4 regions of the Exiguobacterium acetylicum genome follow, and region 2 is predicted to be linked to each of the others. Evidence: riboswitches for the same ligand, from Rfam matches in the RefSeq annotation. Region 2 holds a riboswitch; each other region holds the start of a gene.
The links. A riboswitch is a leader RNA that binds a small molecule or an ion and turns the genes downstream of it on or off. The one in region 2 is predicted to bind thiamine pyrophosphate.
Positions count from the first base shown of each region.

Region 1: it holds a riboswitch for thiamine pyrophosphate, as region 2 does, so the genes downstream of both, tenA (thiaminase II) here and K7G97_RS06340 (thiamine phosphate synthase) in region 2, are expected to answer to the same signal.
Region 3: it holds a riboswitch for thiamine pyrophosphate, as region 2 does, so the genes downstream of both, K7G97_RS16555 (3-oxoacyl-ACP reductase) here and K7G97_RS06340 (thiamine phosphate synthase) in region 2, are expected to answer to the same signal.
Region 4: it holds a riboswitch for thiamine pyrophosphate, as region 2 does, so the genes downstream of both, K7G97_RS08670 (ECF transporter S component) here and K7G97_RS06340 (thiamine phosphate synthase) in region 2, are expected to answer to the same signal.

Region 1 covers NZ_CP082333.1:990,368-996,032, reverse strand. The annotation lists gene K7G97_RS05115 (glycoside hydrolase family 3 protein) at 1-1,282, shown strand, start outside; gene K7G97_RS05110 (hypothetical protein) at 1,313-1,609, opposite strand; gene tenA (thiaminase II) at 1,661-2,356, opposite strand; TPP riboswitch at 2,430-2,536, opposite strand; gene K7G97_RS05100 (DUF1002 domain-containing protein) at 2,730-3,611, shown strand; gene abc-f (ribosomal protection-like ABC-F family protein) at 3,888-5,665, shown strand, end outside.
Region 2 covers NZ_CP082333.1:1,237,673-1,243,337, forward strand. The annotation lists gene nagZ (beta-N-acetylhexosaminidase) at 1-672, shown strand, start outside; TPP riboswitch at 729-831, shown strand; gene K7G97_RS06340 (thiamine phosphate synthase) at 914-1,507, shown strand; gene K7G97_RS06345 (FAD-dependent oxidoreductase) at 1,504-2,448, shown strand; gene thiS (sulfur carrier protein ThiS) at 2,445-2,645, shown strand; gene K7G97_RS06355 (thiazole synthase) at 2,648-3,412, shown strand; gene K7G97_RS06360 (ThiF family adenylyltransferase) at 3,409-4,416, shown strand; gene K7G97_RS06365 (hypothetical protein) at 4,538-4,894, shown strand; gene K7G97_RS06370 (hypothetical protein) at 5,025-5,393, opposite strand.
Region 3 covers NZ_CP082334.1:4,567-10,231, forward strand. The annotation lists gene K7G97_RS17535 (helix-turn-helix domain-containing protein) at 156-476, shown strand; gene K7G97_RS17540 (IS3 family transposase) at 638-919, shown strand; gene K7G97_RS17545 (IS3 family transposase) at 892-1,362, shown strand; gene K7G97_RS16550 (excalibur calcium-binding domain-containing protein) at 1,531-2,295, opposite strand; TPP riboswitch at 3,107-3,207, shown strand; gene K7G97_RS16555 (3-oxoacyl-ACP reductase) at 3,342-4,094, shown strand; partial or broken gene K7G97_RS16560 (NtaA/DmoA family FMN-dependent monooxygenase) at 4,150-5,224, shown strand; gene K7G97_RS16565 (hypothetical protein) at 5,601-5,665, opposite strand, start outside.
Region 4 covers NZ_CP082333.1:1,664,176-1,669,840, forward strand. The annotation lists gene K7G97_RS08660 (GNAT family N-acetyltransferase) at 1-539, shown strand, start outside; gene K7G97_RS08665 (50S ribosomal protein L25/general stress protein Ctc) at 830-1,507, shown strand; TPP riboswitch at 1,603-1,701, shown strand; gene K7G97_RS08670 (ECF transporter S component) at 1,802-2,374, shown strand; gene K7G97_RS08675 (ABC transporter ATP-binding protein) at 2,371-3,900, shown strand; gene K7G97_RS08680 (energy-coupling factor transporter transmembrane component T family protein) at 3,872-4,594, shown strand; gene K7G97_RS08685 (NAD(P)/FAD-dependent oxidoreductase) at 4,650-5,665, shown strand, end outside.

The DNA of each region.
Region 1 (5,665 bases), 250 kb from region 2:
TGAAGGCGTCGCAGCGACCGCCAAACACTTCCCGGGTCACGGCGATACAGCGACCGATTCCCACTATGGCTTGCCGGTCGTCGATCGGTCCCTGCAGGAACTGGAACAAGTCGAGCTCGTCCCGTTCAAGCGAGCCATCGCTGAAGACATCGATATGGTCATGACGGGACATATCGGAATGCCGCAAATCGAACCCGAAGTCGTCACGTCGAAAAACGGTACCTTCCCGTTACCTGCGACGTTATCGGATGACGTCATCACGGGCGTACTGCGCGAAAAGCTCGGCTACGATGGCATCGTCATCACGGACGCATTGAACATGCAGGCGATCGTCGACAACTTCACGGAATCAGAAGCAGTCTTAAAGACGTTTGACGCTGGAGTCGACATCGCGCTTATGCCGACGATTCTTCGTTCCAAGCAAGATGTCGAAAAGCTCGACCAGATTTTTAAAGACGTGATCGCAGCGGTCAAAGATGGTCGCCTTTCAGAGAAACGAATTGATCAATCGGTCGAGCGGATTCTGACGCTGAAGGCAGAACGTGGAATATGGAACGGTACGACTGATTCGACATCCCTAGCTGAAAAAATCGCGCAAGCGAACCAAATCGTCGGCAGTCCCGAGCATAAAGCAAAAGAACGCGCGATGACGGAAGCCGCGGTCACACTCGTGAAAAATGATCAGCGGACGTTACCATTCAAACCGAAAAAGAATGCCAACGTTCTTGTGATCGCTCCGGCGGCGGATCAGACGGACAGCATGAAAAAGACGATCGCTTCCTTACCGAAGAACCGGAACTGGCACGTGACGACAGCGAATTACTCGGCTACTACGCTACCGCTCGACCAAAACCCGACATTACGGGCGCAACTCGATGCAGCAGATTACATCATCGTCGGCTCCAACGTCAACACGAGTGCTAAACTACTCCCTACTGCACCAGAACAAGCCATTCCGGCTTCGATCTTCCGCTATGCGAAACAAACGGATACACCATCCGTCCTGCTCAGTCTCCGTAACCCATACGATGTCGCTGTTCAACCAGACGCACCGGCACATGTCCTCATCTATGGCTTCAAAGGCGACCCGAACGGTCCAGACTCCGAAGCAGGCAATCTGAAATCAGCGGGACCGAACCTGCCTGCAGGTATCCGCGCAATCTTCGGAACGTTCAAACCGCAAGGCACTTTACCGGTTGATGTGCCGGTCTTTCAGAACGGTGTCTTTACCGACAAACTGCATCTCGAATTTGGTGACGGCTTTAAAAACTGGAAAAAATGATGACGTGATACACCAAAAGACCGAAGCTCCTTAAAGGATGCCTCGGTCTTTTAGTGATTGATACGGATATTCAGCTTCTTCTTTCGCACGATGGTAGACGCGGTATAACCAATAAGTCAGTAGTGCATAGACGATGATGACAAGAACAGCAGAAATGTAGCTCCCCATGCTATACGCTACCTTAAAGTTACGCGTCGAAGCAGATATACCGGATAACACGATTAATATCGGAATGATGTATCCAAGAAATCTTACTTTGACTTTACCAAGCATTCGTTGTACAGCATATGCTGCACTGATTACAAGTGCAATCACGATAATTTCCATTCCAATCCCTACTTTCACTAGATGGTATTCCTAATTCTACCATCTAGCGATTCAAGAAGATACCGCTCGTGCTGGAATCGTTTCGTAAACTGACGCAAACGTCTCTTCCGTCCACCCCATGTGCCAGAAGAGTAACTCATAGTAACAACTTGTCACGAAATGACGTTTCATCCGCTCGCGTTCCGTCGGGCTCGCTTGCTCCGCCAGCGCATCGAGCCGTGCAATTTGTTCAAAGACGACCTTTTCAAACCATTCCGAGCTGTACGTGTCGATCCATTGCTGATAGATTTTCTCTTCCGGTGTACACGTCAGTAATTGTTGCCCGACTTCATAATACAACCAGTAACATGGCAAGATGGCAGCAATCGTCTCTCCAAGCGTTCCTTCACTCGCATGATGCATGTGCGAGACGTACGCATATGCTGTCGGTGCCGGTTCAAATACTTCAAGATCTGCTTCCGTAATACCGAGCGGCTCAAAAAATGATTGATGTAAGCTCAGCTCTGCCTCGTAAGTCGAAGTCGCATGTTCGGCAAGTGTCGCGATCGTCGCGAAGTCGTCTGCTTTTGACGCTGCCTTCGCTTGAATCTTCGCAAAGTGTTTTAAGTAATAGGCATCCTGCATGACATAATGCCGAAATTTCGAGAGTGGTAACGTCCCCTCCCCGATTCCTTGTACGAATGGGTGCGTAAAACTACTATCCCAATACGCTTGTGCCGCTTGTTTGATTTCTTGTGTGAATGTCATGATCTCATCCTCCTCGTTTAGTATGAAACGAAAAAACACCACCCCGAAACACACGGGCATGGCGCAAGAAGAACAAGACTTGACGCCACTTCCCTCCGTAAGTACGAACTTAATCAGGTTCAAAGGGTCCGAACGTCTTCGTTCGTCTCAGTCGGTCTACCGACTCCCCTAGTGGTCATTATTCGATTCAAATTCACTATAGCATGCTGAAAATGGAAGTCAAGTTGTCCTCTTTTCGCTATACTATGGAGTGTCAGAAGACGGATGCCGTCTCCATCTACAGACCGATTCCGAACTTCTTTCGTTCTCGTACACTAAATTTAGTACCTGATACTATAATTCATTCTGTTACTTACAATTGGAGGATTTCATTATGCATACACCAACAAAAATCATGGCGTCAGCCGTTATCGCTTCTGCTCTATTACTTCCGACAGCCGCATCTGCCGAACAAGTCGTCGATAAGACGATCGTCACACTCGGTGAGTCGCTCGGCGCAAAGGATAAGGCTTGGGTGCTTTCTCGTCTCAATGCACCGGAAGGCATCACGCCAATCATCGCAACCTCTGCTGACGAAGAAAAATATCTCGGGAAAAATATTCCACAATCGCAAAAAGGTGGCAATATGTATTCGTCGGCTAAGATTGAACTGACGGAAAAAGGTGATGGACTTTCCGTCTCGACGGAGAACATCACATGGGTGACAAAGGATATGTATCTCAACGCTCTCGTCACAGCGGGTGTCAAAGATGCCGATATCACGATCACTTCTCCCTACAAGGTGACCGGGACATCGGCACTGACAGGAATCATGAAAGCGTACGATCAAACTTCCGCTGAGACTGGAATTAAGTTAAGTGACGAACGTAAGGATTTAGCACAGCAAGAATTATCGGTCACATCAGACGTCGGAAAAACGGTCGGCACGGATAAAGTCGCTGACTTAATGAATGAGATCAAGGCTGAGATCGCCAATCAAAAACCGGAAACCAAAGTCGAGATCGAAAACCTGATCGTCCAAGTCATTCAAAACAACAATATCCAGTTGTCTGACGCACAAATGGACCGGTTGACGAATCTATTCAATCAAATGGAGCAAGCGAACATCAACTGGGGACAAATCGAAAGTGGACTCAAAAATGCGGGACAAGACATCCATGCCTTCGCAACATCAGAAGAAACGAAAGGTTTCTTCGCTAAATTATTCGATGGACTCAGTGACTTCTTCAGTTCAATCGCGGGTGTGTTCAAATAATTCAGACTTCCGTAACTGACAAAAAAATAGTAAACTAGAGATATCTGAAACGAAAGGTGGTGTGAAAAGATGGACTTTGCCGCGTGCAAACACTGGTTGATGGAACAATTGTATCTGTTGCGCGCGATTTTTCATGGAATGGCGTTCTAAGGCACCCGTCTGCCCTTTTTTAGAACTTCATGATTGAAAAATACAGCAAAGCGCATCTTTCACACGTGATGGAGAGTGCTATTTGCGCTCTCCTTTTTTTGATGCGCGCGAAAGGATCAATTGATTATGATGATTTGCGACATTCAACACCTAACCAAACAATTCGGAGGCGAAACGATCTTAACGGATGTTTCCCTCTTCTTAAACGAACACGACCGTGTCGGTCTGATTGGACGAAACGGGAGTGGCAAGACGACATTACTCCGCTTGCTTGCTCGCCTTGAGCAACCGGACGGTGGTGTCATCTATCAAAAGAGCGGTTTGACGATCGGCTATTTGGAACAACTTCCTGTATATAGTGAGACGATGACCGGACTCGACGTCCTTTGGACAGCGTTTGCAGAGACTCTCGTGATCCGTTCTCGGATGCAACAGTTGGAGCAAATGATGGCGACAGCACCAGAGAATCTTGATGCGTTACTCGCGCGATATGCGGAAGCGACGAATGCGTTCGAACAAAAGGATGGCTATCTACTCGACTCGAAGATCGAGCGCATGGTGAACGGGTTACACCTTCGTCCGTTACTCACTCGTCCTTTCCACCAGTTGAGCGGTGGTGAACAGACGAAGATTTGTCTCGGTCGCATGTTACTCATGGAGCCAAATCTGCTCATTCTTGACGAACCGACGAACCATCTCGATTTAGCTGCCGTGGAATGGCTGGAGCAGTTCTTACGGGACTACACAGGGACCATCCTGCTCGTCTCTCACGACCGGGTCTTCTTAGACGCCGTCGTCACCTCGATCGTTGAACTCGAAGACGGTGAACTGACAGCCTATATAGGGAACTACAGCGCGTTCGTCGTCGAACGAGAACGTCGCTTGATGGAACAGTTCCACGCCTACCAAGAGCAACAGAAAAAAATAAAGAAAATGAAGGAAGCGATTCGTCGACTCCGGCAATGGGCAAACGAAGCATCTCCACCGAGTGAGAAATTATTCCGTAAAGCAAAATCGATGGAACGGGCACTCGAGCGGATCGAACGGATTAAACGACCACAACTCGAAGCCAAAACCGCTGACGTCTCTTTTTCTTCCACTGATCACACGAGCCAAGTCGTCTTTCGTGCTGAAGAACTCTCGTTTGCTTACGGAACCCGCCACATTTTTGATGACGTTTCGTTCGAGATCATGGCACAGGATCGGATCGCGATCGTCGGAACGAATGGAAGCGGGAAATCGACGTTGCTCTCACTGCTGCTTGACGAATTATCACCAGACGCAGGCACACTCACGCGTGGACCATCGAATCGGATCGGTTTCCTGTCCCAGCATGCCCATTTCGAAGAGGACGCACGGTTAATCGACTGGTTTAGAGACCGGATTGCCGTTCCAGAAGCAGAAGCCCGCCATATCCTAGCCCGGTTCCTGTTCTTTGGACCAACTGTCTTTCGGTCCATTTTGTCACTTAGCGGAGGCGAACGTGTGCGATTGCAACTCGCCGTCCTCGTTCATTCGTCGATTAATGTCTTAATTCTCGACGAGCCGACGAACCATCTCGATATTGAATCAAGAGAGACACTCGAAGAAGCACTCGAGAACTTTTCTGGTACATTGATTGCCGTCTCACACGACCGCTATTTCTTGAATCGGCTTTTTCCGCAGATCTTGTGGCTCGAAAATGGTTTGACGCGTTATCATGGTACGTATACGTATGCTCAACAGAAGCGTACTGAGTTCGCTATATCTTCTTCACTTCACGTAACCCCTCAAAAACCAAAACGCTTGTCACAACACGAGTTGGAAGTGCAGATCGAGCGGCTTGAACAGAAATTAGCAAAACGTGAAAAATCGACTGATACCGTTTCTAAAAGTATCCAACAGCAACTCGATGAACTATACGA
Region 2 (5,665 bases):
CTTGACGTCAACAGTAATCCGAACAATCCGATCATCGGCGACCGTTCGTTCAGTGCTGATCCGAAGACCGTCGCGACGCTTGGTACGGCTCTGATGCACGGGATGCAGGAGACGGGAACGATTCCGGTCGTCAAACATTTTCCCGGTCACGGCAATACGAGTGTCGATTCCCATGTCGGGCTACCGAAAGTGACGGCATCAAAGGAAGAATTGAAGCGGACGGAGCTGTTACCGTTTAAAGAAGCGATTCAAGAGGGCGCCGAGATGGTGATGGTCGCCCATATTCTCTATCCAGCGTATGACGATACGAATCCGTCCTCGCTCTCAAAGCCGATCTTGACTGACCTCTTGCGTCAACAACTCGGATTCAACGGTGTCATCATCACAGATGATCTCGTCATGGGGGCGATCACGAAACAATATGGTCTCGCGGAAGCGGCACGTCAGTCACTCGTCAATGGAGCTGATATGGCGATGTTTTCAGAGGCAGGTGCTTACGCAAAAGTTCATGCTGAAGTGATGCAAGCCGTCAAAGACAAAACGCTGACGCCGGAGATGCTCGATGCTAAAGTAATGCGCATCCTGAAGCTAAAGCAGATGTATGCCGACAGCCAAGAGCAACAGCGACCGACGAAATCGGAGCTGATTCAGCAAGTGGAAGCGCTCAACTAGGACTAGCGAAGCAAAGCGACTCATGCTAGACTAATGGGGCAAGCCAATTAAACACGAAAAGACACTAGGGGAGTCTCCCAGCAGACTGAGACGGAAGTATCCGGACCCTTTGAACCTGATCTAGTTCGTACTAGCGGAGGGAAGTGGCTCGAAATCCTAGATATCCTTAGCGCTTCAGCGCATTTTCGGACCACTCCCTTCAACATCGGGAGTGGTCCTTTTTCGTATGGAAAGGAAGAACATGATGCGTTTACATCTGATTTCGACGGGATCCATCCATCCGCTTGACGGAATAAAGACCTTTCACTCCCTTCAACCTTATACGGATCAGCTGCATATACGAGAACCGAACTTGTCGGCAGCAGAATTACTGGATCTAATCGACGCGCTCCTTGCGCATGGTTATTCGCCTGAGCAGTTAACGGTTCATGACCGGGTCGATGTTGCCCATGTCGCAGGCATCAGTGTGCAGCTGACGCGCCGGTCCTTGCGTGTCCGTGATGTGCGACGTCATTTTCCGAATCTCGTCATCGGGAAATCGGTCCATTCACTAGCAGAGGCACTGGCAGCAGAAGCGGAAGGAGCCGACCGCCTGCTGTACGGTCATATTTATCCGACAGCGTCGAAGCCGAATGTGCCGCCACGGGGAATCGACGCCTTGAAGCAAGTCGTCACCTTCACGACAAAACCGGTCATTGCGATCGGCGGGATCACACCAGAACGCATGCCTGAAATCGCAGCGACCGGGGCAACCGGAATCGCTGTCTTATCGGGTATTCTCGGTCAATCGGATCCACTCGCCGCCATTCTAAGTTACCAGGGGGTTCGCGTATGACGGATCACATCATCATCGGCGGCGGAGTCATCGGGTTGACGCTTGCTTACGGTCTCGCCTGTCAGAATGAATCCGTCGTCGTCTTAGAACGCGGAACATGCGGACAAGGAACGAGCCGCGCAGCTGCCGGGATGCTCGCGACAGACATCGAGCTGAGAGCGGAATTGCATCTACTTGCCGCACGTAGTCGTCGTCTGTATCCGCTGCTTGCACGTCGTCTCGAGCGAGAGACGGGCATCGATTGTGGGTACCGGGAACAACCGTTTTTGTTAAAACGTAAAGGACGCGAGCATCTGTTTCCAGCGGTCGGTCAAATCGATCCACGACGACTGACGACTGCATTGATATATGCCTTACGAAAGCGTGGGGTACCAATCGAAGAACAAGTAGATGTTACATGCATCGAAGAGAGCGATGACTTCATCAGGGTCGAGTCGAATGCGGGAACGTGGACCGGACGAACGGTGACGGTCGCTGCTGGACGCGGGTCGCAAGCCTTGCTCGATACAGCCGGCATTTCGATCGCCACATATGGGGTCAAAGGGGAATGTCTTGCCGTCCGTCTCTCGGGTCAGTCGTTACGCTCGATCCTGTTTGATGACGCTGTCTATCTTGTGCCAAAAGCAGACGGACGAATTTTGATCGGTGCGACCGAACTGCCGCACGACGAGACGGTCGGTGTCAGTGTCGTTGGGGTCACGTCATTGCTTCAAGCAGCAGAACGACTGTATCCACCGATTCGTGACGCGGTCATCGAAGAAGTCTGGTCCGGTGTACGACCGCAAACGGCGTCCGGCTTGCCATATATCGGAGTCGCCGATTCATCCCGTCAGATCTTCATGGCGACAGGGCATCATCGGCATGGCGTATTACTCGCACCGGCGACAGCGGAAGTCTTGGTAAATACATTACGGTTGATTCAGAAGGAGGAAGTCCGATGAACATTACGATTAACGGCAATGACCACACGATCGAACAGATTAAAACGATTGAGGACATGCTTACGCAACTCGGCTTAGGGGAAAAGCTCGTCATCGTCGAACAGAATCGACACATCATCGATCGCATGGCGTACGGTCAGACGGTCGTTCGGAACAACGACACATTTGAAATCGTTCATTTCGTAGGAGGAGGATAAACATGCTGAAAATTGGAGAAAAGACATTTGACTCACGGTTATTACTCGGAACGGGGAAATATACGGATGCTACGGTACAGCAAGAAGCAATCGATGCGTCCGCCTCACAAATCTTGACGTTCGCCGTCCGTCGGCTCGACATCTTTGACAAACAACAAGCGAATTTTTTGGAGTCGCTTGATTTAACAAAGTACGATTTATTACCGAACACGGCCGGTGCGAAGACGGCAGAAGAAGCCGTACGGTTGGCGAAGCTTGCGCGGGCATCCGGTATGTGCGACATGGTCAAGGTCGAAGTGATCGGTTGCGACAAGACGTTATTACCTGACCCGATTGAGACGCTACGGGCTTCTGAAGAATTACTCAAAGAAGGCTTTATCGTCTTACCGTATACGTCGGACGACGTCGTCCTTGCACGGCGACTCGAGGAACTCGGTTGTCACGCCATCATGCCGGCGGCGTCACCGATCGGCTCCGGACAAGGTATTCTCAATCCGCTCCATCTACGATTCATCATCGAGCAGACGACGGTTCCGGTCATTGTCGACGCCGGGATTGGCTCGCCAACCGACGTCGCCTATGCGATGGAACTAGGAGCGGATGGTGTCTTATTGAACTCCGCTGTCGCCCATGCTCAAGATCCGGTCAAGATGGCGCACGCCATGCGACTAGCTGTCGAAGCAGGACGTTTCGGATACGAAGCGGGACGTATTGAGAAGAAACAGTATGCGGTCGCGAGTAGTCCAACGAGTGGATTGATTCGATGAACCGTTACTCACGGCAAACTCGATTTCAACCGATCGGGGAAGCGGGACAAGTACGCTTGGCATCAGCAAGGGTACTGATCATCGGCATGGGAGCACTCGGAACGGCGTCGGCAGAACAACTCGTCCGCGCCGGTGTCGGTGTCGTCCGAATCGTCGACCGCGACTATGTCGAGTGGAGTAATCTACAACGACAACAGCTGTATACCGAGGAAGATGCGCGTCACATCGTACCAAAAGCGATTGCCGCAAAAGCACGGCTTGAAGCGATCAATTCGACAGTCGCGATCGAAGCACATGTAGTAGACGTCGACCGGGCAGCACTGACGTGGCTTCTCGATGATATCGATCTGATCATCGATGCGACGGATAACTTCGATATTCGCTTGCTGATGAACGATATGGCGTTGATGCGTTCGATTCCGTGGATTTACGGTGGCTGTGTCGGCAGTTACGGGATCACGTTTACCGTCCGTCCCGGGGAGACGCCGTGTCTGCATTGTCTACTCGATCAATTACCACGGGATCAGGAGACGTGTGATACGGCGGGGATCATCGGACCAGCTGTACAGATGGTCGCTTCCTTGCAGGTGACAGAAGCATTGAAGTGGTTGAGCGGACAGACGGGCGCCATGCGGACGCGCTTGCTTGCGTTTGATGTCTGGTCGAATACGTTTCAACAAATCAACGTCCAGTCACTGAAGAAAACGGAGTGCCCGTCGTGCGGCATCGAGCCGTCCTATCCTTACTTATCGGATCAAACGGTACGTTTCACGGCACTGTGCGGTCGCGATGCCGTTCAAATCCGCGGAGACGGACAGCGGGATCTGGAACAGTTGAAACAACGTCTCCTGCCGGTCGCTGCGATTTCTGCTCATAATCCATATTTGCTGGCGTTTACGACGGACGAACATCGGATGGTCGCTTTTCGGGATGGACGTGTTCTGATTCATGGCGAGGCGGATCTCGTCAAAGCGAAGCGGCTCTATCATGCCTATTTCGGATAAACGTTCACAAAACAGTAAACAAATTTTTCAGATGCATGTTTTAAATGTTTGAAAAACAGGTAAATAAGACTTCAGACGTAAATCGGTCTATAGGTTTTGAACGTGAAGAGGAGTGATTCAGATGAAACAAGAATTCGATCCAATCAAGGATCAAGCACAGACGGAAGACGCCCAAGCAGTTGTTCAGCAAGCCAACTGGAATCCGGATCGATACCGGACGAACTTGAACCCATTCTATCTGTCACCTTGTAGTGTCGAACGTAGAGAAGACGTGCATCAGGATGCATCGAAAATTCTCGAAGTCGAGACGTCGTCGCCCCTCCAACAACTCTTTGAACACAATCAAGCAACGCATACATCCGAAAAACAGGGGACGAAATTCAAAACGGGCATCGTCGTCGGTGTCGGTGCGATCATTGGTGGATCCGTATCAGTGATTCGTTCCGTCCAACGCTTTAGAAAACAACGGACGAAGTAATACGCTCGTTGTGAAAGCGCCAAAAGCAGGAGGCATTCGCCTCCTGCTTTTTTGTAACCCTTTTCGTTTCACAAAAGAAATGAAGGGGTTTTAGTATGTATGCTGTTTCTATTTGTTATATCTAGATTTATCAGTTGGTTACATTATCGAAAGCAGTAGATTTACCGTTTACGTAGACATCGATGATTTCATGTTCAGGATCTAATGTTAACTTGTAGACATGCTGCTTCGTTTTCTTATAAGTTTTAGATTCATTCAATTTAATCTTTAGCGTATCTCCTTGTTCCTCAAGATCAGTGGCAACTGTTTTCTTTGACTGATAAACAACATAAGCGACTTTGTCTTTCGTATTGATCAATTGTAAGGTATTGGCGGGATTGATCTTCGATTGGATAGCGTTAGGTACTATTTTTAGTTCACTAAAACTGAGTTTAGAATCGTTTACGTTACAGGCTGATAAAGTAGTACATAATACAGTCAACATTAATAATTTCTTCATATTTTAGCTCCTTCAATTCGGATGGAAATGTATACCTTATATCTTAGCAGTTTTTTGAAGTTCAAAATTATTAAAAATGATAAGGTAAACAGAAATTGATTTGATATTGAAGATAAAGTAATTTTCTCTTGATCAAGAAGAATCCTAATTTCATTTCGTCTAAATTTGTCATAGCATCGCTGGGTGTCAGAATAACTCTTGCTTTTTGTGTTCCAAACGGATGTTCGTCGCAGAACGAACGCTCGCATGCTACACTTAAGCTACTATATTTA
Region 3 (5,665 bases), on a different replicon from region 2:
AAGATGAAGGCTATACGAGCATTACTCGACCAAAAGGAATCGCTTATTAGCGCTACGGCACGGTTTGATATCTCGGATAAAAGCCTGCTTGCGAATGGATAGAGAAGTATACTAGTCATAGTACTCAAGGGAAACCATTGAAGGAGCGATCCACTATGACTAAAGGTAGAACCACTACATTCGAAGAGCGTGTCCAGGCAGTCATGGACTGTATACAGAACAGAAAAGACTATCAAAGCATCATGAAGACCCATCGGGTCTCGTACCAACAAATTTATAGCTGGGTAAGAAAGTTCGAAAAGGACGGAATCGACGCACTGATGGACCGCCGCGGACGTCAGAGGCCAGTAGAAGAATTGACGGATACAGACCGTTTGGCGTTGGATCTGAAACGACTCGAGAAAGAAAATGAGCGTCTACGCATGGAGAACGATTTCTTAAAAAAGTTAGAGGAGATCGAGAGGAGGTCACGTTAAGTCAAATTCGTCTTCAAGATAAATATGAAGCCATCCAATCATCGGTCGAGCAATTCGGTTATCCGATCATCGTCCTATGTCACCTCGCAAGTGTCTCGCGCGCTGCCTATTACAAGTGGTTACGTCGGATTGGTATACCGCAGAAACGTGAGACTGAGAATATGAAAATCATCGAAGAGATGAACGAGATCCACCTTTCGGTGAAAGGAATCTATGGCTATCGCCGAATGACATTGAACCTGAAACGTCGTTTCGGAAGAAACGTTAACGCAAAGCGTGTCCGTCGCCTGATGCATGTCGCTGGTATTCACTGTGTCATACGTCGGAAACGTCCTTTGTATATTCGTAATCGTCCTCAACAGACCGCAGAGAACATTCTGAACCGTGATTTCAACGCAGCAGAGCCGAATCAAAAATGGGTGACGGATGTGTCACGGGATTGAAGTACGGCGCCTCTCAGAAGGCATATTTGAGCGCTATTCTGGACCTATATGATGGATCCATCCGCGCCTTCGTTCTTAGGCACTCAAACAATAACGAACTCATATTCGATACACTCGAACTCGCCCTTCAAGGTGCACCCGAAAGTCGTCCATTGCTTCATAGTGATCGAGGATTCCAATATACGTCGCATATGTTTCGTCACATGACACGGGTGGCAGGCATCACACAAAGTATGTCTCGGGTTGGTAAATGTATTGATAACGGTCCGATGGAGTCTTTTTGGGGAGCGTTGAAGTGCGAAAGTTATTATCTACATAAGTTTGTGGAGTTCGACGAACTCCGACTCGCGATTCAGAAATATATTTACTTCTACAATGAAGAACGATATCAACAACGATTAAACGGCTTGGCTCCATTAGAATACAGAGCGCAAGCCGTTTGAAGGATTTTTATTATTTGTCCTGTCTACTTGACAGGGAGCAGTTCAGTATGCGCCGCGCATACTTTTTGTTATTTCACTTACCACATTGTCAGTTAAGAAATTTAATCATTTATTTAATCTTAAGTAGATCTACCAATTGTAATGCGCGAGAAAATTCATACACACTTGTCAATTCCAATCACATGCATTTCCATCATTATCGCGGTCTAAATCATGGGGATCAACTGCAGGACCTCCGGCAGCTATATAAAAATCTTGAGCGGCTTGGGCACTGGAAAAATCACCACAGTCGCGATCTGCTCCAGAAGGGTCGTATTCAAGATCAGTTGCTACTTCTGTATCTGCTTCATCAACGTATTCCTCATCAGATATACTCTCATCTTCATTTATCATTTCTCTACTTGCTAAAGAGGCTTCGAGTTCGTCGATTTTCTCTTTTGCAGCAATATGTTTCGTCTCTTCTTCTTTGAGTTTACTCTCTAAAGCAGTACGTTTGTCTGCTTCTTCCTTGTAGCTTTCAACGGTTTGCAGACGTAATTCTTTTTCTCGTTCTAACTCCTCTTTCAATTTTTTCGTTTCTTGTTGCTGCTCTTTTAGTTTAAGTTGCGTGTCCTTTAAAGATGTTTCTAACTCCTTTGACTCTATTTTTAATGATTCCAACATCTTTGTTTCCTTGGTAGAGGATCCGGCTTCAATTTTTTGAGGTTCATTTATTCGGTCTACCATGTAGATAGAAATTGAAAAAGCAATGAATACACCTAGCCAAACGACAAAGGTTGGGTACTTCACTGGATTTCGAAGCCTCGGTTTAAAGTAAAAGTATAGACCAACTGCTGAGATCAACAAGCCAATGAGACTCCAAAAGGTGATAGTGAAGAGTAAAAGATAGACAATAGCAATCACGACGAGCAATATTACTTTTCGGATGTTCATAAGTTCAGCTCCTTTAAAAATATTTGTATTTTTATTGTACATATTTACAAGGGAAAATAGATTAGGAATTTTATAGTTTTTCTCTAAAAAATCGCTTACAACACTCGAGTACTAATTTGAGTAAAGCATAAGAAATTACTGATCAAACATAGTTGATAGCTTTTAAGAGAATAAACTTACATCAATCTAAGTGACTTAAAAGTAATCAGAATAGGCTGTATATCGCAGTCGATACACAAAGGACTGTCGATCAGGAAATCGTGAATGACTCGGTAGAGGAAAAAATGATTCATAACTTAGATAATGAGAAAGGCAACTTACACATCAAAGAACTTAACTCTTACGTAATTGTGCAGAACTCCAATGCTTGTATGGGAAAGAAAATGAATCGTTGATTGAATTGGTACGTTTTTATTCAAAAAGTAGTAAAAACGTAAAATAGAGTGCGTATACTTTAAGACAAAAAAAATTAAATATAAACTGAAGAGAGAAGACGACATACTTACTACTTAATGGCCCCTATAAGATGATTACGCAAGATAAGCTTTATACATTGCAAACATTAATGATTCGGACTACTAGGTCACGTAATTGATCTGAAATATCGAATCGCTCGTATATTAAGACATAATTAAAGAAAGAAAAAATGATAATTAGTATTGCCTAGTATAAGATATGACCGTAACAAAGTAATCCGAATCAGATAATGAACCTATTTTTACGCTCGATCTTTAAAGAGATACTATTAACGAATCGCTTTCATCATCATTGACAGGTGTTTACAAGACTACTAAAGTGAAGGTAACTTAAATAGAATCACTAGGGGTGTTATTAAACTGAGATGAGTAGCTACTCAAACCCTTTGAACCTGAACTAGGTCGTACTAGCGTAGGAAAGTGTAAACTCTGATGAAAAAGCGGAGACGATGATGTCGCTCTTTGCTATGTGGTTATTTAGACGTGCGCAACTTTCCTTTTGGAGAGTTGCGTTTTTTGTTTACTACTTCGCTATTTAAGTTGCAAAAATAAATGGGGGAGTGGACAAGAATGAGCAGAATAGTTTTAGTCACAGGAAGTAGCAGTGGACTTGGAGCGACGATTGCGAGGGTGTTAGTGAACAATGGATTTAAAGTGGTGATTAATTACTTCAAAAGCAAAGATGCGGCAGAACAGCTTGTAAGCGAACTAGGAGTAGAAAATGCACTTGCCCTGTATGCAGATGTTACGAAGCAGGATGATGTCGAGAGCATGATGCAATCCGCAACAGCACATTATAGTCAAATCGATGTTGTCATTAATAATGCATTAGTAGACTTCAAATTTGATCCGGTTGCTCAAAAATCGTTTATCGACTTGCAATGGGAAGATTATCAAAAGCAACTGGATGGAACGATAAAAGCGGCGTTCCACGTCATCCAGAGTGTGCTGCCACAATTTATGGAACGACATAATGGTAGTATCATCAGCATTGGAACAAACCTTTATCAAAATCCAGTCGTTCCTTATCATGAATACACAACAGCAAAAGCAGGTTTAATAGGATTTACACGAAATCTAGCCGCGGAACTAGGTCAATATGGAATCAACGTGAATGTTGTCTCCGGCGGATTGTTAAAAGTAACGGATGCTAGTGCTGTGACAACTGCTGAAGTATTCGATTTCATTGCTCAATTGACACCATTGAAAAAAGTGACGAGACCAGAAGAAGTGGCTCAACTAGTTGCCTTTTTGGCATCAGAAGCAGCATCTGGGATTACCGGTCAAAACGTAACGGTCGATGGTGGATTAACGATGAATTGAAGCGGACGTTTTAAAAGTTTCTGAGCTTGTAAGAGAAGGGATTCGTGAACAGAAGATGACGAATAAAAATCAGTTAAATATTAGCGTTTTGTTATATGGATGTGGTCATCACCAAGCCGCATGGTTAATGCCTGATTCCGCGATTAAAGAGATCGGAGAGAGCCGCTATTATCAGCGATTGGCTCAAATAGCGGAAGCTGAATGTTTGGATACAGTATTTTTTGCGGACAATCAATCCTTTCCGGCTAATAATGCAACTGACTTACCTGTCTATTGGTTGGATCCTTTAATCAATTTAACGGCTATTTCTCAAGTGACGAATCATATAGGATTAGTCTTCACGATATCGAGTACGTTCTCCAATCCATATACAGCAGCCAGGCAACTCCTAAGCCTTGATCACGTGACGAAGGGGAGGGTAGGGTTGGAACTTAGTGACTTCGATGACAGATTGGGAAGCGTTAAACTACGGGATGGAGACACTACCTCCGAGGGAAGAACGGTATAACAAGGCGGACGAATTCGCGGTATTGATGGAGAAGCTATTTTTATCGTGGAATCAAGCGGCTTTTCTCACGGATCGATCAGATAATCAATTGATTGATCCTGAACGGATTCAGGCTATCGATCATTCTGGAGCCTATTTCAGTGTAAAAGGTCCCTTGTCTACGCCGTGTAGTCCTCAAGGAAAGCCAGTAGCGATGCAAGCGGGGGCTTCTGAACAAGGGATTGCCCTTGCAGCAAAACATGCTAACGCCGTGTATTCTGTGTCATGGAATTTTAGACAAGCGAGAGTGTTTCGTGAAAAACTACAGAGACAAATTGAACAAACTGAATCACCGAATCGAAAAATTAAGATATATCCAGGCTTAGTGACCTATGTTAGAAAAACATGAGAAGAGGCATTGGCAAAAAAAGCCGAACTAGATGAAAAATTACCGGTTGCCAATGCCTTAAAACAATTGAGTTTCTTTTTACAGCAGGACTGCTCCACATGGGATCTCGAAGCAAAGATTCCAAAATTACAACTTATAGAGGAGCTCTCGAGACCTATTAGATGCTATAGAACAGTTCTAGAAATCATCCATGATACAGATTCAATGTTTAAAGAACTAATAGATTATTTATCAATGAAAAAAGATGCCTGGGATTAATCGGTGATTCGAGATAAACTATAGATTAAATGGAATTTTATAGACATAATCGTTCTTATTCTAAAAAAGAAGATCATTTAAAGGGAGCTATCAAGAAACTAAACTTTAAGAATAATTATATTTTGTTTATCTAATAGATAGATAATTTGACTAATTTTCTCCATTCAGTATGTATACGATATAAAAGATATTAAACAATTTAAGGTGCTAAATTCTTACGTAACAAAGAAGAATTGCACCTTAAAGAGTGATTTTATCACTATGATAAATAACACTATTTTTAATAATATTTAAAAAGCATAAACTCGTTAACACGCAATACCTAAGCGATTTAAACTGTAGAAAATTTTATTTATTTATCATATTTTATTTCGTCAATACGATTATTCAAATCATCAATTTCCATTTCTACTTTAT
Region 4 (5,665 bases), 430 kb from region 2:
TCTCGTATGCCGGCTGCAGATTCGTCACGACCGTCTCCGGAAAAGCAATTGGTGGTTTACCGGGTCTTGCGTTCATCGGTCACATAGATCGCGTCTTACCTTCTCCACGTATTCCACGTTATCTGGATCTCGGACTCTATGCGGAAGGCGTCGCCTTTTCCGGCTCATCAAACTTGTTGCTTGCTTGTCAGGCAGCGCTCGATGCCCTTGATCTCGATCAAGCCGCCATCAAGATGACTTATCTCGAACAGGCCGTTCGCGCGACTGGTTTTAACCTGCTTGCGACGCAAGAAGCACAAGCGCCGGGAATTCTGACGATCGTCCATCCGTCGGCAACCACTTTAGGAGACGCTCTCCGGATCCAGGGCTATCATGTTCAATATGAAAGCGACTATCTCGTCCATCATCAATGGCTCCAAATCTCAACGATGGGACAGACGACGATGCGGCACATCGAACGTCTTATCCGAGTATTAGTCCGTGAAAATCAACGCATTATCATAAAAAAAGAAAAAAATGAAAGACCTCTTAACCCTTGATTTCAAGCGGTTTGGAGGTCTTTCGACTTTAAAAAAATAAAAAAAGAGGTTTAAGGATTTAAAACATAGGGGTATAAACTCACTAGCACCGCATCAAACGGTGACTTACTCACACATGTTTCTCAATATCAGCGTAATGACCTGGGAGAGAAATGCAAAGTCACGAAAGCGTCAGATTTCAAAAGAGTCTGAAACCGATTGTCTTAGCATATTTAAATTGTTCAGGACTTGTCCTGCTCCTACATTCATTACCTTTTGAGGGCTATACCAAATTCAAGGGGGAAATGAACATGTCAGTTAAATTAACAGTCGAAAAACGCGAGGTACGTCCACGCTCACTCCGTAAACAATTACGTCATGAAGGAAAAGCTCTTGGTGTCGTGTATGGTTACAAAGTGGAAAGTACGCCAATCGCATTCGAAGAAAAAGAACTCATCAAGATCATCCGTGAAAACGGTGAAAACGTCTTGATTTCACTAAAATTAGATGGTAAGAACGTTAACGTTCTGATCAACCGTCGTGATATGGATGTCTTCACACCAACAATCGACCACGTCGAATTCATCGCCGTCAAAATGGATGAAGAGACAGAAGTCGAAGCAGACGTCGTACTCGTCGGTGAAGCAGCTGGCGCGAAAGTCGGTGGATTCCTATCACAGACACTCTTTAAAGTAACAGTCGCAGCAACACCAGATAAATTACCAGAGAACGTCGAAGTCGACGTCACGAACCTCGAAATCGGCGATTCGATTTCTGTAGCTGATCTTCCGGAACAAAAAGATTTCCGTATCGTCACAGAAGGCGACATTCAAGTCGCAGCTGTCGTTGAATCAACGCTTGAACAAGAGCTTGAGGAAATCGAAGAAGCAGAAGCTGAGGCACAAGCGCAAGCTGGTGAAGACAACGAAGCGGAAGCTACGGAAGAGTCTTCAGAAGAATCAAAAGAAGAGAACGAAGACAACAAATAAGTCGTTTATCGATACGCCCTTCGTGGCGTATCGTTTTTTTGTGTCTTGACAATAGACAGAAGATTGCCTAAAGTGAACAGCGTATCATCTATTACCATATCCACTAGGGGAGCCCATTGGCTGAGACGATTCACTTCGGACCCTTCGAACCTGATCTAGTTCATACTAGCGTAGGAAAGTGGAGCGATCACATCCAATGACTCCTGCTGCGCGCAGTTTTTCTGAGGACCGCTCTCTTTTTTACGGAGGGCGGTCCTTTTTGGTGTCTCCCCCACTTAAAGGAGGACGAACACGATGCAACACTGGAAAATGAAAGAAATCATGGTCATGATGATGCTCGCCGTCGCTTGCGGCGTCATCTATCTCGGTTGGTCAACACTCTGGTTACCGATGTCTGCAATCTTCGGACCAGTCGGTGCCAACTGGATGTTTGGGATCTGGATCATCGCGAGCCCGCTCGTCGCAGCAATCATTCAAAAACCAGGTGCCGCCCTCATCGCGGAAATCGTCGCGGCAGCTGTCGAGCTGTTCACGGGTAGTCATTTTGGTTTATCGGCTCTACTAATCGGGGTCTGCCAAGGGCTTGGTGCGGAACTCGTCTTTGCGATGACGCGTTATCGCCGCTATGACACCTGGACATTGATGTTATCAGGTGTCGGAGCCGCGATTGGTAGCATCGTCTATAGTCTGATCGCAAACGGATTTGGTTACTATACGACGACGACGTTGCTTGCGACGACTGGCTTACAATTGATCAGTGGTGCATTACTCGGCGGCTTGCTCGCAGCGATTCTTGTCCGTCGACTTGTTGCGACCGGTGTCTTGAACGGATTTGCGGCAGGACGTGCGAAACGGGAAGTCGCATGATTACTGTCGACGATCTCAGCATCCGCTATCCGGGTCAGACGAAATCCTTGCTCGATCATGTATCGCTGACGATCGAGCAAGGAACGACCCTTCTGCTCGGACGAAGCGGGAGTGGCAAGACGACACTGCTTCATGCCCTAGCCGGACTGACACCAGAGACGATTGAAGTCGAACAGACGGGAACCGTTACCCGGTCCGGTTCGGTCGGAGTGCTGTTCCAAAATCCAGAAGAACAGTTCTGCATGGAAACGATCGGACGCGAAATCGCTTTTAGTTTAGAAAACCGGTCGATTCCACGCGCAGAGATGGAGGAACGCATTGAACGCTTACTCACACTTGTTGGTCTCCCTCTCCCCTTCTCGACACCAATCGCGAGTCTATCCGGGGGGATGAAACAACGCCTCGCACTCGCCGCGGTCCTGGCACTTGAGCCGACGATCTTATTACTCGATGAACCAACAGCTCAGATTGACCCGATCGGGCAACACGAGCTGATGGCGTTGATCTTTCGGATTCAGAAAGAACATGATTTAACGATCGTCTTGATCGAACACCAACTCGATGTCTGTTTACCTTACATCGACAAAATCGTCTTACTTGAGAACGGATCGGTGACTGCGACGGCGCATCCGCAGGATTTGTTCCCGCAGGGGTATACGGAGCTTCAATCGAAAGGGATCGCTGTTCCCTCTTTGTATCCGTACACGTTAGAGACGTTACCCATAGATGGACCACAAGCGGCGCGACTTCACGTGCTTCCCTCAGTCGCTACAGCAGGCACTGCCTTGTTACACGTCGCTACATTATCGACGAAAGCACCTTACCCGCTGACCGATGCGACATTTTCCCTAATGACGGGAGAATGGGTGATGCTGCTCGGGGCAAACGGCTCCGGGAAAAGTACGTTGCTTGCAACACTCGGTCGGTTGCTCTCGCATCGTGGAACATATCGGTTCCAGGAACGTCCGGCTCAGCGTTACTCCCGGCGACGCTTTTATGAGCACGTCGGCTATGTCTTCCAACAACCGGATCTGCAGTTTCTCAAACTGACAGTCGAAGCGGAAATCGACTGGAGTCACCGGGCAGCGACGAGTGACGAGCGCATAACATTACTCGAACGGCTGGAACTCGCATCCGTCAAACAGCAGTCACCGCTTGCGCTTAGTACGGGGCAACAACGACGGCTCAGCGTTGCGACGATGCTCGGACAGACGAAGGATTTATTGTTGCTCGATGAACCGACGTTCGGACAGGATGGATTGACGACGCGGCGGCTCATGGAACAGTTGTTGACGGAACAACAAAACGGAACGACACTCGTCATGGCAACACACGATATGGAACTCGTCGCCCGATACGCGGATCGTGTCCTCGTCATGGAGCAAGGGCGGATTGCTTTTGACGGGTGTCCGAACGAGTTGTTTGCTGACATTCCGTTACTCGAACGCTGTCAGCTACAACGTCCACTTTCGTATCAATTCCAGGAGGTGAAGCGCAATGCAGACAAACGCGTCACCGTTCGCTAAACTCAATCCTGTCATCAAGGGGAGCGGATTGTTTTTGATCATGTTTGCCTTAATTGCAACGAATGACTGGATCAAGACGTTGGTGTTCCTGAGTTTTGCCATCGCCTTGCTACTCCTCTCCGGATGGGGTCCCGTCGATTTCTTGAAACGGCTCGCACCTTACAGTCTATTATTCTTATTGACGTTCTGGATGATGGCGGCGTTTGGCAAAGGTACGAACACGCTCTGGTCGTTCGGTTGGTTTCATGTCACGTCGGAAAGTGTCGTACATGGCTGGTTACTTGCCTTACGGATGGCAACGTTCGTCTGCTTAAGTTTCGCTTTCGTCACGACGACCGATGCGACCCGGTTCGTGATGAGCTTGATTCACCAGGCAAAGGTGTCGCCTCGCTTCGCGTATGGGTTCCTTGCCGGGATCCGCTTTCTGCCACAACTGGTCGAAGAAGTCCGCGTCTTGCGGCAAGTACGGATGATTCGAAACGTGCACAGTCGCTTTCCTGGTGATGCGTTCCTATCGATCGGCTTACCGCTCTTCTCGCGATCGATCCAGCGGGCAGAACGGATGGCAATCGCTTTCGAAGCCCGTCATTTTTCAGCAGAGCGGACATATTATGAAGTGCCAGTCGTTCAGCGCCAGGATATTATCTACCTCGTGGTCATCCTCCTGTTCATCAGTCTTGTCTTTTGGCTATGATTACCGCCACCCGTATCCGGGTACATTCTAGCAAGACAGATTGAAGGAGAACGACATGAAACGAATCCTCTTGATTGGTGCAGGACACGCTCACCTGCATTGCATTACACACGGACCAACAGAAGACGTCGAGTGGCTGATTTTAAACGCCTCGACGTACCAATATTACTCGGGCATGTACTCCGGACTTGCTGACGGAACATACGACATTGATGAGATCCGTATTGACGTCGCCGCACTATGTCGCGCCTATGATAAACAATTCATCGAGGAGACCGTCATCAAAATCGACCCCGTTGAAAAAGTCGTCTTCGGTGCATCCGGCAGACACTATACTTATGACGTCGTCTCGACGAATATCGGCTCGTTCGATTGGTCGGAAGATACGATACGATTATCGATCAAACCGAACTACCGGTTACCGGATACATTAAAGCGTCTGCAACAAGCAAAGCGTCCAGTCGTGATTGGAAGCGGTGCAGCGGCCGTCGAGATGGCCGCGTCCTTAAAAGCAGCGGGTGTGCCGATCACACTGATCACGGATCCAGAGTTGCTTTCAGGACACCCCGCAGCGGAAGCCATTAAACGACGCTTACAAGAACTCGATGTTCATTGGATTCGAGAACGACCACTGAATGAGTCGTCTCCTCTTCGCTTTTCACATCACCCACCAATCGAGTCAGATGCCATCATCCGCTTGACGGGTGCGAAAGCACCGGTATTGTTTGCAGACAGTAAGCTCTTCACGGAAGACGGGTTCCTACTCGTCAATGAGCAGTTGCAAGCGCTCAATCATCCAAGTCTGTTTGCTGCGGGTGACGCAGCGACCCTCGTCGCTTATCCCGATATTCCAAAGAACGGCGTCACAGCTGTCCGGCAAGCACCGATCTTACTGGAAAACCTCTTGCGGTACGTCCAGGAAGAGGCACTACAAACGTATCGTCCGCAAACGAACTACTTGACGATTTTATCGATTGGCCCCCGTCATGCGGTTTCCCTGTATGGTAAATCGTACTCAACTAATCGACTTGGTTGGTACCTGAAACGCTGGATCGATCAACGGTTCATGCG